DNA from 3 places in the Sinobaca sp. H24 genome. Region 1 is predicted to be linked to each of the others. Evidence: a T-box and tRNA genes for the amino acid it is inferred to sense, from the RefSeq annotation. Region 1 holds a T-box; the other regions hold tRNA genes.
The links. A T-box is a leader RNA that pairs with one kind of tRNA and senses whether it is charged. The one in region 1 lies ahead of metG (methionine--tRNA ligase), so its partner is inferred to be a tRNA-Met.

Region 1 (4,543 bases):
TTTGCCACGGTAGGGATGAGGCGCTAAAAACGGACAATCCGTTTCTATTAGAATCCGGTCCATCGGAATATCTGCCGCCACTTCTTTCGGAAGTTTGGCGTTTTTGAACGTTACCGGCCCTCCAAAAGAAATATAAAAATTCATTTCCAGGCATTTAGCGGCCATTTCGGCATCACCGCCGAAACAGTGCATAATACCTCCGGTCTTTTCCGCCTCTTCTTCCTGCAGCACAGCTACCACATCTTCGTGGGCTTCCCGGTCATGAATAACGATCGGAAGATTTACTTTTTGAGCCAGACGGATCTGCTTTCGAAATACTTCTTTTTGAATATCCGCTGGTGATTTATCCCAGTGATAATCAAGTCCCATTTCTCCAAGCGCCACTACTTTAGGATGCGAGGCGAGCTCTTCGATCCAGCTTAAATCTTCTTCTGTCATGTCTATAGCGTCAACCGGATGCCAGCCGACGGTTGCATATATAAATTCATAATTCTCTGCGAGTTCAATCGCTCTTTTAATAGTAGGGCGATCGAACCCAATCACATTCATCCACTCTACGCCGGCGGTTTTGGCCCGTTCTATCACTTCTTCTACATCTTCATCAAATTGCTCTACGTTTAAATGAACATGAGTATCAAACAGCATGCTTGTATCCTCCTTACGAAAAAGACAGGCCGGAGCCTGCCCTTTTCTTTCTATTTAATTAACAATCGAGCCATTAGGTAGAGACTCCGCTACCGTAGCAAGCGTCAGTTCTTTTCCTTTGGATGCAGCAAGAATCATTCCATGCGACCATTCACCGCGAAGCTTCACAGGCTTTAAATTGGTAACACAAATTACTTTTCGTCCTATGAGCTCCTCAGGCGTATAGTGCTGAGCAATGCCCGAAACGACCTGCCTTGATTCTCCTCCAAGTTCGAGCTGGATTTTCAAAAGCTTATCGGCTTTCTTCACTGGTTCGGCCGCTGTCACTTCCGCTACCTTCAGCTCCACTTTATGAAATTCATCAATCGTAATTTCATTGCTTTCCCTCTCCTGCACGTTTTCTTCCTGTGCCGGTTCTGTTTCTTCATTTTTCGCTTCTCCTCCCATATCTTCAATAATATGGGTCACTTCTTCTTTATAATCGAGCCTTGGAAACACCGGTGTACCTTTTTTCACCACTGTTGTTCCTTCAGGAAGCACTCCAAACGTATGAAGGGAATCCCAAACCGTATCTTCTTGCTGGATGCCGAGCTGCTCCCACATTTTCTGCGGTGTTTTCGTCATAAAAGGCTGGATCATAATGGATATATGGCGCAGCGATTCTGCCAGATGATAAAGCACAGACCCCAGCTGCTCGCCATGCTCATCGCTTTTCGCAAGCACCCACGGCTGTGTTTCATCAATATATTTGTTCGTGCGGCTTACCAGCTGCCAAATGGCTGCCAGGGCTACAGAAAATTCCATATCTTCCATAGCGTCTTCAACCTTCACCACCGTTGCCTCTACAAGTTCAACCAGCGAAGCATCAAACGGTGTTCCGTCTTTTAAGTAAGCCGGAAGCGTTCCGCTTTTATATTTGTTTACCATTGCTACTGTACGGTTAAGAAGATTCCCCAGGTCATTGGCCAAATCATAGTTGATACGGTCGACGAACCCTTCTGGTGTAAAGACTCCGTCGGAGCCGAATGGCACTTCACGAAGCAGATAGTAGCGGAGGGCATCCAGTCCATAGCGCTCAATCAACGGAATGGGATCGACTACGTTACCTTTTGATTTCGACATTTTTCCATCTTTCATCAAAAGCCAGCCGTGTCCGAAAACTTTCTTGGGCAGCGGCAGATCAAGAGCCATCAGCATGATCGGCCAGTATATTGTATGGAAACGAACAATTTCTTTTCCAACAATATGCACATCTGCCGGCCAGAATTTCTGGTAATCCGCATCCTGGTCCGTACTATACCCAAGTGCCGTAATGTAATTGGATAGTGCGTCTATCCAAACATAAACAACGTGCTCTGGATCGCTTTCTACTGGAATACCCCATTTAAAAGCGGTCCGGGAGACAGCAAGGTCTTCGAGTCCGGGTTTAATAAAGTTATTAATCATTTCGTTTTTGCGGGATTCCGGCTGAATGAATTCCGGGTTCTCCTCATAATACTTTAACAGGCGGTCAGCGTACCTGCTCATCCGGAAAAAATACGAGCGTTCTCTTACCCATTCTACCGCATGGCCGCTGTCCGGGCTTTTGCCGCCGACTATTTTTTCGTTCTCATATATAGGATCATCAAGCTGCCTTTCGGTATAAAACGTTTCATCCGGCACCGAATACCAGCCTTCGTATTCATCTAAATAAATATCTCCATTTTCTTTCAACGTTTCAAAAATCTTCTGAACGACTTCTTTGTGCCGTGATTCCGTAGTCCGAATAAAATCATCATAGGAAATATCAAGCTTTTCCCACAGGTCTTTGATTCCTATCACTACTTCATCAACAAACTCCTGTGGAGAAACACCTTTTTCTTCGGCCTTTCGCTCAATTTTCTGGCCATGTTCATCTGTACCCGTCAAATAACGTACTTCATAACCGCGAAGTCTTTTGTACCGGGCCATAGCATCTCCTGCTACTGTCGTATAAGCATGGCCGATATGAAGCTTGGCGCTTGGATAGTAAATAGGTGTTGTCAGGTAAAATGTCTTATCGTTCTTTGTCATAGTGGGGCCTCCTTCATAGAAAAACTTCCTTATATAAAATAAAATAAACCCTCGTCCTGCAAAGGGACGAGAGTTTCACTCACGCGGTACCACCCAAATTTCCCCCGGTAAACTGAGGGGGCTCGGTGCGCATTTTCCAAAAGCTTTAACAGAAAACAGCGCTTATCTTTAACGCAGAAATACGTTTCTCTTTCATTTCTTTAAACTCAAGAGAAAACTCCTCCCGGACCATTTTCGAAAATTCCAGCTGTACCGGTTCTCAGCAGTTCCCGGCTCTCTGTTACAGCGTCCTTTTGTACTTATCCCTTCATAGGAAATCAATATTCATTTTATATTAAACATCAATAGTAAATATATCCGGGAAAGCCATCACTGTCAATATATCAGCTGCTATATACATTTACGACTTTTTTCGACAAAAATCACTCTTTTTTCTTTTACCTATCCATTCAACAGCTCAACAAATGGAAATTGCACCAGGAGAGAAAACATAATATGCGTTTTTTTCATCTATTTAAATACTGATACAAAAGGATTTTGCTAACATGAAAAAATTTCTATATATTACAATGAGACAGAGTAAAAAATATTTGACTTGGTTTCTAATCATTGGTATTCTTAGGTTACAAATAGAGAAAAATGTCGAAAGATGACATAAACGATTTCAATCCTAGGAGGACGAAATTATGAAATCAACAGGTATTGTACGTAAGGTAGATGAGCTCGGCCGAGTGGTTATTCCGATAGAACTTCGCCGCACATTAGAAATTGCTGAAAAGGATGCTCTCGAAATTTATGTGGATCACGATCGCATTATTTTGAAAAAATACAAGCCGAATATGACCTGCCAGGTCACAGGTGAAGTTTCCGACGATAACGTCTCTCTTGCCGGCGGCAAAAACTATTCTTCTCAGAAGGCGCAGAGGAAATCATGAAGGATCTTTCAAAGTTACACAAACAAGCATAAGACAACGCTTAATAAAATCAATGAAAGCAGGCGCATCCTTTTGGATGCCGCCCTTTTTTGGTAACACTCATTTACCCGTCTTTAATTTCATGATAAGCGGCGTACAATTCCCGTTTCGGCATGTCCCTGTCAACGGCTGCTTGCTTAATCGCATCTTTCGAGGTCATTCCCTCATTTATATAGTAATGAACATGGCTTTGAAGACTGTATTCTTCCCACCAGTCGTTTTTCTTCATCAGATCCCCGCTCCCTGCTTCCACTACAAGAGAACATTCGCCCTTTATTTGGTGAGAGCCGGCGTAGTCTGCCAGCTCTGAAATACGACCGCGCGTAAATTCCTCAAAACGTTTGGTCAATTCCCGGCCAAGAGATGCCTGCCGGTCACCCCAGACGCTGCTCATGTCTTTAAGCATGTCTTTAAGCCGGTGCGGAGCTTCATAAAAAATAAGCGGCACACCGACTTCAGAAAGCCGTGCCAGTTCTTCGAGCCGGTCTTTTTTCTTTCTTGGAAGAAACCCGTAGAAATAAAATCCCTGGGCGGCCAGTCCGGAAGCTGCCAGAGCGGGCAGCACTGCATTCGCTCCCGGAAGAGGAATAACGGGGATATCCAATTCGACACACTGCTTTACAATTTCAAGACCCGGGTCTGAGACAAGCGGCATTCCGGCATCACTTACGAGCGCTACTGTTTTTTGTTCACGCAGTGCTTCCAGAATGGCTTCTCCTTTATATTGCTTATTGTGTTCATGGTAGCTGTTCATAGGGGTATGAATATCAAAATGCGAACAGAGCTTTTTAGTTTGTCTGGTATCCTCTGCAAAAATAATATCGGCTTCTTTTAAAATTCGGACGGCCCGCCACGTCATATCTTCTAAGTTT
Region 2 (4,543 bases), on a different contig from region 1:
CGGTTTCGTGCGTAGGCATTTGAATTATTGCTTTTGTCTTCCTTAAAAGGAATCGAGTGTTGTTCGCAATAAGCATAGATAGATTCCTTGCTTACTTCAAGCATAGGCCTGATAATCCTTCCGGCTTCCTGATTACGGGAAGCGGATACGCCGACTTCTTCCCAAAGCGCGCGGCCCGACGTTAGCCGCAAAAGCATTGTTTCTATTTGATCATCTCCGTGATGACCCGTGGCCAGAACATTAGCTCCGCATTGTTTCATCACTTTTTCCAAAAATTGATACCGCAGCAGCCGTGCCTGTTCCTGTACTCCTTTTCCTTGAGCAGATAAATATTCTTTTACAGGAAGCGTTTCTGTATAAAAAGAAAGAGAGCGGCTTGCGCAGAAGGCTTCTACCATTTCTTTTTCTGCTGCTGCTTCGTCTGGACGAAGGCCGTGATCAGCATGCGCCGCCGATACCGAAATCTGCAGGGAATCCGCAAGTTCACTGAGCACATAAAGAAGCGCCATAGAATCCGCTCCACCCGATACAGCGGCTACTACATGATCGCCTTTCTGAAGCAGAGAGTGTTTTTTGATAAACGCTTCAATTTTCTGTTTCATAGCGCTGTCCTACTCCTTTTCCAATCGAAAATAAGGAAAGGGCAAATACAAGCCCTGCCGCTATTGCTCCGGCCTGCATAAAAGTCTGAACCCCCTGCTCGAGTCCTCTAATATGATTTTCTTCTACAAAAGCGAGCATAGTGGAATAAGCTCTGCCTCCCGGTACCAGCGGAATAATTCCCGGAATGGTAAACATTGTAACCGGGACCTTTTTCCATATAGCCAGCCAGTGAGCAGCAAAAGCAGCTACAAAGGCTGCCGCTGCCGCTGCAAACACCGGGCTCATACCTAATTCCGGAAGCGTACTGTAAACAATCCATGCAGCTACTCCTGCAGCTCCTCCCCACCAAAGCAGCCGGAGAGGGATATTAAATATTACTCCAAAAGCTACCGTGGCGATAAAACATATCAGCCATTCCATAACAATCATTTTCTTTTCCTCCAGACACTACTACATGTAAAAGATAGAAAGCGCAAGGGCTACCCCCGCTGCAATAGATAAAGAGGTAACCATAGCTTCTGATCCGCGGGCTACGCCGGCTACGAGGTCTCCTGACATTAAATCACGGACAGCGTTTGTCAGAGGGACACCCGGTACGAGCGGAATCAATGAGCCTATAATAACCTGATTTAATTCTGTACCAAATCCTCCATTAACCATAATCAAAGCCATAATACCGCCGGTTAAAGCAGCCGCAAATTCCGCGAAGAATTTCACTTTCAGCACTCTTTGTATAAGAACCAGCGTGATCGTCGTAGCGGTTCCTCCAATAAACGCTGGAAGCATATCAAAATAACTGCCTCCGACCAGATAAGAGAAAGCACCGCCGCCAATACCCGAAGCTAGATAAATGAACCAAAGCGGATAATGCATCGGAGCATCTTTTATCGCTTTCAAACGTTCCTGTGTTTCATCGAGGGTAATATCCCCGTATGTGAATTCTCTGGCGAGCTGATTGACTTCCGTCACTTTCCCCAGATCCTGGTATCGTTCTTTAATTCGAATCATCTGCATACTGTCGTAATCTTCTTCTGTTTTAAAAGAAAGGAATATACCAGTCGTGGTGACAAAGCTGTGGACATTATTCATTCCGGCTGCTTTCGCCATTCTTACCATTGTATCTTCCACTCTATATGTTTCTGCTCCATAGCGGAGCAGCAGCCTACCGCTCAGAAGACAGATGTCCATTGTTTTCTTCCCACGAACCACGTTATTCCCTCCATCTGTTCCTTATTTTCTTGAAATAAACTATACCTTATATATAAGCTGATGAATATACATTTAAAACACATTGGATACAAAAAAAACCGCACCTTTAACTGGCACAGTTTTATTATCAACAGACATTCTTTTATAGAGAATATTCTTCATATTATATTTGGTAGCGGCGGAGGGAATCGAACCCCCGACCTCACGGGTATGAACCGTACGCTCTAGCCAGCTGAGCTACACCGCCAAATTAGCAACATCCGTAATTATAAACAATGCATCAGGCCGCGTCAACACTTTTCTTTCTTCCACTTCCTAAAGACATTAAAAACCATGCCGGTTTTTTAACATGCAGATCCGGCATGGTTTTAGGCAGGGTTGTTTATTTTCGTGACTGTTTTCCCCGTTTGTTATCTGTCTGCTTCCTCAGCGAGGATAAACGCTCTTCACTGTCTTTCATGAAATTGTTCATTTTATCTTCAAATGACAGGGGCCTGGGTTTACTGTTTCCAGAAGATCCGCTGCGCCGGCTGTTATCTTTAGGACGGGCATTCGAAGCACGAACCGGTTTTGGCCGGCTTTCGGGCGGACGGTCCACAGCCTTGCGGATAGACAGGCTGATTTTCCCGCTTTCTTCTACCTTCATGACTTTTACAGTAACTTCATCTCCAACATTAACAAAGTCTTTAATATTGTCCACGTATTTATCTGCTACTTCACTAATATGAACGAGCCCGGTTTTCCCCTCCGCCAGTTCAACAAACGCACCAAAATGAGTAATGCCCGATATTCTGCCCTTTACTTTATCGCCTGATTCTATGGCCATGTAGAAATTGCTCCCCTTCAAATGTTGATAAAAACAGTAAAGCTGTCAGCTTCTTCCTTAAAACAGCGTCCTACGTTTACATTGTATGAAAAGGTTATACTGCCTGAAGATATTTCTTATTCAGCAGATTCATCCGGCATTTTGTACAGCGTTTCGTTTTGTTTTGTAAAGTAATAGTCGCTTCTCGCTACTTCTGCAATGTAATCCAGGTCATGATAATTTTCTATGTCCTGTCTCAACTGTTCTTCCTCGGCCTGCATTTCCGTGTACTGTTTTTCTAAATTTGTTCTTTCTGTTTCCTTGGCATGAAGCGTCTGCCACTGTGTGATAAGAATAACAGCCAGTACTACAGCGATAATGGAGCCCGTGACGGCCATTGCTGTTAAGCGGCGCCGAAGCCCTTTTTTCCGCTTGGATTGAATGGCATCCTGAAGCTGTTGTTCCCGTTCCTGCTGACGAACATATGACTTGTTAATTTCTGTTACTTTCCTACTGTTAGAACCCAAGACCTTCATCCCTCCTTCTGTTACTATTTTTATATATTATATTAGCGGTGAGCTATATATTTTCAGAACTGTTATACAATAACCAATTACTATCATCATAACGAAGGAGGAGGGGTCTTTCAATATAAAATTGTATAAATTATGCAATTTTCTTTTTATTAGCTGCCCGGTGTCTCTTCTTTTAGAATAGTATACATATTTTCTGCAGCTTCTTTTTTGGTTGTATCTTTAATTTCATCAACTGAAAAGGTAATCGTTTTGCTGGCGAAGCGGATGGACACTTCATCACCGGGCTTTACTTCCGTTCCTGCTTTCGCCTGATGTCCGTTCACTTTAATCCTTCCCTGCGCCGCCACTTCTTTAGCCAGCGTTCTCCGCTTAATCAATCGGGATACTTTTAGAAATTTATCTATTCTCATTATTATACTCTCCCTTATTTTCCGTTCTCCGTCCCATACCGCTGCTCAAATTTCCGATTAGCTGTATGAAGCGATTCTTCCGGGTGAAGCTTATGATGGTTAGCTATATTCACAAGCACAAAAAGCACGCTGCCAAACGCCTCTTTCTGCTGTTCTTTATCCGTACCCTGAAGTGCTTCTTTCCACTCCTGCAATTCTGTTTCAACCATTTCCCAAAGAAGAGGCTCTTCCTTCCACGGTCTTCCATGCTTTGCGGCCTGCTTTTGAAGCTCGGCCGACCTCATCAATGCTGGAAAAGAAACGGGAACATCCAGGCTGCCTGTTTCTTTGTCCGAGCCCGCGCGCTCCCCCTGCTTAATTTTTTCCCAATTCCGGTTTACTTCTTCACTTGTTTCTGCCTGAATATCTCCAAAAACATGAGGATGGCGGCGGATCATTTTTTCATTAAGCGTCCCTACAATGTCTTCTATGGAAAAAAAACCTTCCTCTTCTGCAATACGCGCATGAAGCATAACCTGCAGAAGCACATCGCCCAGTTCTTCCTGAAGATGCTCGCCATCCTCTTCATCTACAGCATCAATCACCTCGTACGCTTCTTCAATCAAGTACCTCTTTAGTGAGGCATGTGTCTGCTTTTGATCCCATGGGCATCCGCCCGGGCCGCGGAGGGTGCTGATAATTTCTTTTAACTTTCCAAATTCCCGGTATAAAAGAGCCTCTTCTTTTATCGGCGGCACGTAAAGCGCTGTTAAATTGCTGATCCCGGTGCGGCGGTCCAGTTCAAACAGCGGAAATGTTTCCAGTTTTTCCTCCGATGTTCCTGCAGCCGTAACGAGCGTCACCTCATAATCGTCCGGATATTTTTCCATTAGAGTGAGCTTTGTATTAGAGGCACTCATCTGGTCATACACCTGCGAAATAAGTATATGCTGGGTCAGCATAAGCTGCTCCGGTACAAGAGCTGTTGCATCCAGCAGTTG
Region 3 (4,543 bases), on a different contig from region 1:
AGAACAGGGCCCTCAAGTGTCTGCAGTTTCTCTATCCAGGCCGGCACATCCAGGACCCCGTCTGCTTCCATGCGCTGGCATACGCCGTTTTCAGCATAATAAATGCCGGTGTAGACATGATCCCGTCTTGCATCAATGAACGGTACAATCCAGCCGCTGAAAAGCTTCGCCTGTTCTGCGAGCAGATGCAGGCTGGAAATTCCGTAGACCGGAATCTGCAGCGACCAGGCCAGCGTTTTTGCTGTAGTGACCGCAATGCGTACTCCGGTATAGGAACCGGGCCCTTTTGCCGCGGCAATTGCATCCAGATCCCCGGCCTTGACTCCGGTTTCCTTTAAAAGGGAATCGATAGCGGGCATCAGCCGCTGGGAATGGGTCTGCTTTAAAAAGGTAGTGTATTCTCCAACTGTTCTTCCGTTAACCGAAACGGCCGCACTCATCGTTGATGTGGTTGTCGTAAAAGACAATATATTCATTCTGCCTTACGCTCCTCTATCCAATTCAGCCAGCTTCCGCTGTCCGCTGAAAAATGTATAATACGTTTGTCATCCCCGGCGTACTCAATTTTAATCTGCAGACGGTCCGGCGCATCCAGCCAGCTTTCAATCCGTTCCGGCCATTCAATCAGCGTGACGCCGTCTCCTTCAATATACTCTTCCAGTCCCAGCTCTTCGCTTTCTTCTTCCAGCCGGTACACGTCCATATGATAAAAAGGAAAGCGGCCTTTGTATTCTTTCATAATCGTATAGGTCGGGCTGTTTACGTTTCCCGTCACGCCGAGACCATGTGCCAGTCCTTTGGCAAAGTGGGTTTTTCCGGTGCCTAAATCACCGGAAAGCGTGATCACGTCTCCTGCCCGGGCCAGACGGCCGATCTCCTGCGCCTGTTTCATCGTATCTTCGGAAGATACTGTTGTTATGTGAAAGGCTGCCATCGTTATCCCTGCCCTTCTTTTCCGCTGAAGTGATTATAGCCTTTTTTCTCGAGTGCTTCTGCATCTCCGTGATGATGAAGCCACACGCCGGCCGTTCCCGCCTCGACGCGGCCGATATTCGTTACATTGATTCCCGCGGCTTCCGAGAGCCTTTGGAACTCTTCCCAGCTCCCGGCTTCGATCGTACCGAGCAGCTCGAAGTCTTCTCCGCCGTAGAGCATCCACTCCCAGTACTCCGCCGGATCAAATCCGGCAAATTCGCCCGGAACGGGTACCAGCTCCTGCTCGAGGTGCATTTGAACGCCGCTTGCTTCAGCTATTTCAAAGCTTTCACTGGCCAGGCCGTCGCTGATATCATTCAGCGCAATTCGTGCACTTAACGAAGCCGCAAGCCGTCCGGTTTTCACCTGCGGTTCGGGACGCTGGTGGTAGGAGAGCAGTGTCTGTTCTATGGAGGAAAAAGATGCATGCCTGCCTTTGTCCAGCAGAAGCTTCAAGCCGGAAGCGGAACGGCCGACAGATCCTGTGAGGAAAATAACATCGCCCGGCTCGGCGTTTCGGCGAAGCAGCCTGCGTCCTGTTTCCACGCGGCCGATTACGGTTATGGATACATCAGTTCGTGGGCGAAAGAAACCGTGTCGCCTCCGATCAGATCCATTTCAAACCGGTCGCCCAGCTCCGCCATACCCTCATAAAGGCCGGAGAGCTCATCATCCTCCCAGTGCGGAGGAATCGCAATGGATACAATATAAAAGGAAGGCTCCGCTCCCATCGCCGCCAGATCGCTGATATTGGCCGCAAGTGCTTTATAGCCGATATCATAAGGCGCCATTGTCTCTTTGTAAAATGAATGCCTTCAATCATCGTATCCACACAGACTACTTCATCAAAAAAAGAAGACGCCTTGTAGACCGCAGCGTCGTCTCCTATTCCTTCTTCAAGTCGTTTTTGGTGGGAATGGGCAGGCGTATGCTGTTGAATCCATTCAAATTCGTCTTTTGGCATGCTATCACCCATCTATTTTCTCGGTCTATTCGTTATGCTTTCAGTTTACCTTATTCTATAAAAAGCGCAAGAAAACGAGGATATTCTTCATTTTTTGCATAAAAAAAAGCCCTATCGGCTTGAGTTTAAAAATAATTGGTTGCGGGAGGAGGATTTGAACCTCCGACCTCCGGGTTATGAGCCCGACGAGCTACCAGACTGCTCTATCCCGCGATATGGGTTAAAAATCAAACAGCACGGCAACGTCCTACTTTCACAGGGGGTCGCCCCCCAATTATCATTGGCGCTGAAAAGCTTAACTTCCGTGTTCGGCATGGGAACGGGTGGGGCCTTTTCGCTGTCGCCACCGTACTTATTTGTTTTGATGTGGTGTGTCTCTCAACGCCACGTATAATAATATACCACGTGATTATTCACTTCGCAACCCTATTTTTAAACTTTTTTCTATTTATTTATTGTCAGAAATGTTACAATATTATAAATACTATTATTAATAATAAAAAAGCCCGCTGCTTTTTTTTGCTTAGGATGTGATAAAGGAGGGATTCTGATGAGTGCCGGCCGTACGCTATCTGCCTTTCTGCTGGCTAATGTGATGCTGCTTCTGACATTTGTATTCCTGCCCGTGCTTTTGTTAACAGACAATATCAGTATCTTTCAGAACATGCTTAACTATATTAACAAATCATCATAAGGCTGCACCTAAAAGAGCTGTCCCAATTGGGCAGCTCTTTTTAGGTTCTTACTGCAGTTTCCCTCTGCCTTCTACGAGCAGTTCTTCCTCTACTTTGTTGTTGGAAATCACGTAAGCTTTTTCGTATAAATTACATACCGGACAAATATGATTAGGAATAATTTCTATTTTCTCCCCTATATTTATGTTGGCACGAAACGAAGCGTTATTAATAATAGCATGCTCATCAAACACGCCGTCCACGTGAATACCGTCAAATGCTTTCAGGGTTCCGTACCCCTCTGTTTTTGTTAACCCCGCATTTCTGCTCTGAGCCGTCAGTCCTTTTGCCCCTACGTCGGTAATCACCCGCTCCTCTGTCGGTTTGCTGATCACGGTCGTGAGAACAGAAGCAGCGCAGCGGTCGTAGCTGCCAATAACGTTGCCTTGCGAAACGTCCATAAAAATATAGGTTCCCGGCCTGATTTCCGTCACGCCTGCAGGAACCTCGAAATCAAACATAAACGGAGGCGTCGATCCTATGCTGACCGTCTCAGCTTTCATATTCATTTCCTCCGCCCATGCTGCATAGTCCAGCGTGCTTTTCACGCTGTCCATGTAGATCTTTCTGCACTCTTCTTTAGTCTCCGCTTTATACGAATGCCCGTCGTGGGAAAATAATCCTTTAAATTCGACGTTGCTGCATTTCTTGAGTGCACGAAGCAGTTCGATAAACTGGGGTTTCGTCGTTATCCCCGAACGCTTCTCCCCTACTTCAATTTCGATCAGCACCTGAGCTTTTTTGGCAGCCCCTTCAAATACTTTTTCAATTTCAGTCACCTGGTACGTATTATCGATGCCAAATGAAATGTGTATCGTTTCTGCTAATGTTCTAATACGATTTAATTTCGTTACACCTACAATTTCATTGGCTATAAATATATTCTTTAATCCCCGCTCGGCCATTACTTCAGCCTCTCCTACCTTAGCTGCTGCTATACCTACTGCCCCTGCCTCTTCCTGAAGACAGGCTACCGCGGGCATCTTATGCGTTTTTGTGTGCGGGCGCAGGGTTACATTATTTTTATCAGCGTAAGCCTGCATGGACTGGAGATTCCTCATCATAATGTTTTTATCAATCAACAGCGCCGGCGTGTCAATATCACGGATATACATGCTTTTTTCTCCTCCTTACATAGATCAACGAAAAGCTTTGCTTTCGCTGCTTGAATTCATATAAAAAATTCTATATAATTTCAATATAAATCATATTATATAAAAATTATTCAAAAGTCAAACGATTATTCAAAAAAAAACACTTATATCAGCAGTTTAACGACTTACCCTTTTAAAAATAATATATAAAAATTTATATAATTCAGCCGAAGGAGACAGCAGAATGACGAATGAAAACGAGCAGCACCTGAAAGGGTATATTCCTTTAGCCAAATCGACCGCCGCGATGTTTGGGACGGACTGCGAGGTGGTGCTTCACGATTTAACCAACCCGCAGGCTTCTGTTATTTTCACGGTAAATAATCATGTAACCGGCCGTGAAACAGGCCAGTCATTTGACCATCTTGTAAAAACCGTGCTGCGCTCCAACGACTTTCACGAGGATTACCTGGCGGGATATACGTTTTACACGGAGGATCAACGTGCCATCCGCTCGTCTACCACTCTGATACGTAACCCGGACCAGAAAGTAATCGGAGCCTTTTGTATCAACTTTGATGTGCAGGCGCTCGAGCAGCTGCAGCAGTGGACCAGCACTTTTCTTCCTGCGGCTGTAGAAATACCACCAGATAAAGAACCCTCCCCTGCCGAAATGGACAACGTAGAAGAAATTGTGGACGGACTTATCCAGCAGATTGTAAAAAATAAAGTGTATCCCGGGATGAAGCGTCAGGAAAAAATTGATTTGATTCAGT

Region 2: it encodes a tRNA-Met, which carries the amino acid that the T-box ahead of metG (methionine--tRNA ligase) is inferred to sense. The anticodon was not compared.
Region 3: it encodes a tRNA-Met, which carries the amino acid that the T-box ahead of metG (methionine--tRNA ligase) is inferred to sense. The anticodon was not compared.

The regions. Positions count from the first base shown of each region.
Region 1 covers NZ_JALBWT010000012.1:52,194-56,736, forward strand. The annotation lists gene MMY81_RS16235 (TatD family hydrolase) at 1-645, opposite strand, end outside; gene metG (methionine--tRNA ligase) at 700-2,730, opposite strand; T-box leader at 2,757-3,017, opposite strand; partial or broken gene MMY81_RS16245 (AbrB/MazE/SpoVT family DNA-binding domain-containing protein) at 3,384-3,664, shown strand; gene rsmI (16S rRNA (cytidine(1402)-2'-O)-methyltransferase) at 3,736-4,543, opposite strand, start outside.
Region 2 covers NZ_JALBWT010000033.1:15,571-20,113, forward strand. The annotation lists gene tilS (tRNA lysidine(34) synthetase TilS) at 1-602, opposite strand, end outside; gene MMY81_RS26395 (threonine/serine exporter family protein) at 586-1,032, opposite strand; gene MMY81_RS26400 (threonine/serine exporter family protein) at 1,054-1,812, opposite strand; tRNA gene MMY81_RS26405 (tRNA-Met) at 1,983-2,059, opposite strand; gene MMY81_RS26410 (S1 domain-containing RNA-binding protein) at 2,195-2,638, opposite strand; gene MMY81_RS26415 (FtsB family cell division protein) at 2,755-3,144, opposite strand; gene MMY81_RS26420 (RNA-binding S4 domain-containing protein) at 3,303-3,563, opposite strand; gene mazG (nucleoside triphosphate pyrophosphohydrolase) at 3,578-4,543, opposite strand, start outside.
Region 3 covers NZ_JALBWT010000008.1:74,764-79,306, reverse strand. The annotation lists gene tsaB (tRNA (adenosine(37)-N6)-threonylcarbamoyltransferase complex dimerization subunit type 1 TsaB) at 1-476, opposite strand, end outside; gene tsaE (tRNA (adenosine(37)-N6)-threonylcarbamoyltransferase complex ATPase subunit type 1 TsaE) at 473-934, opposite strand; gene MMY81_RS12695 (thiamine-phosphate kinase) at 937-1,521, opposite strand; gene MMY81_RS12690 (AIR synthase related protein) at 1,536-1,766, opposite strand; tRNA gene MMY81_RS12685 (tRNA-Met) at 2,076-2,152, opposite strand; rRNA gene rrf (5S ribosomal RNA) at 2,174-2,290, opposite strand; gene MMY81_RS12675 (hypothetical protein) at 2,490-2,633, shown strand; gene MMY81_RS12670 (D-TA family PLP-dependent enzyme) at 2,682-3,788, opposite strand; gene MMY81_RS12665 (helix-turn-helix transcriptional regulator) at 4,012-4,543, shown strand, end outside.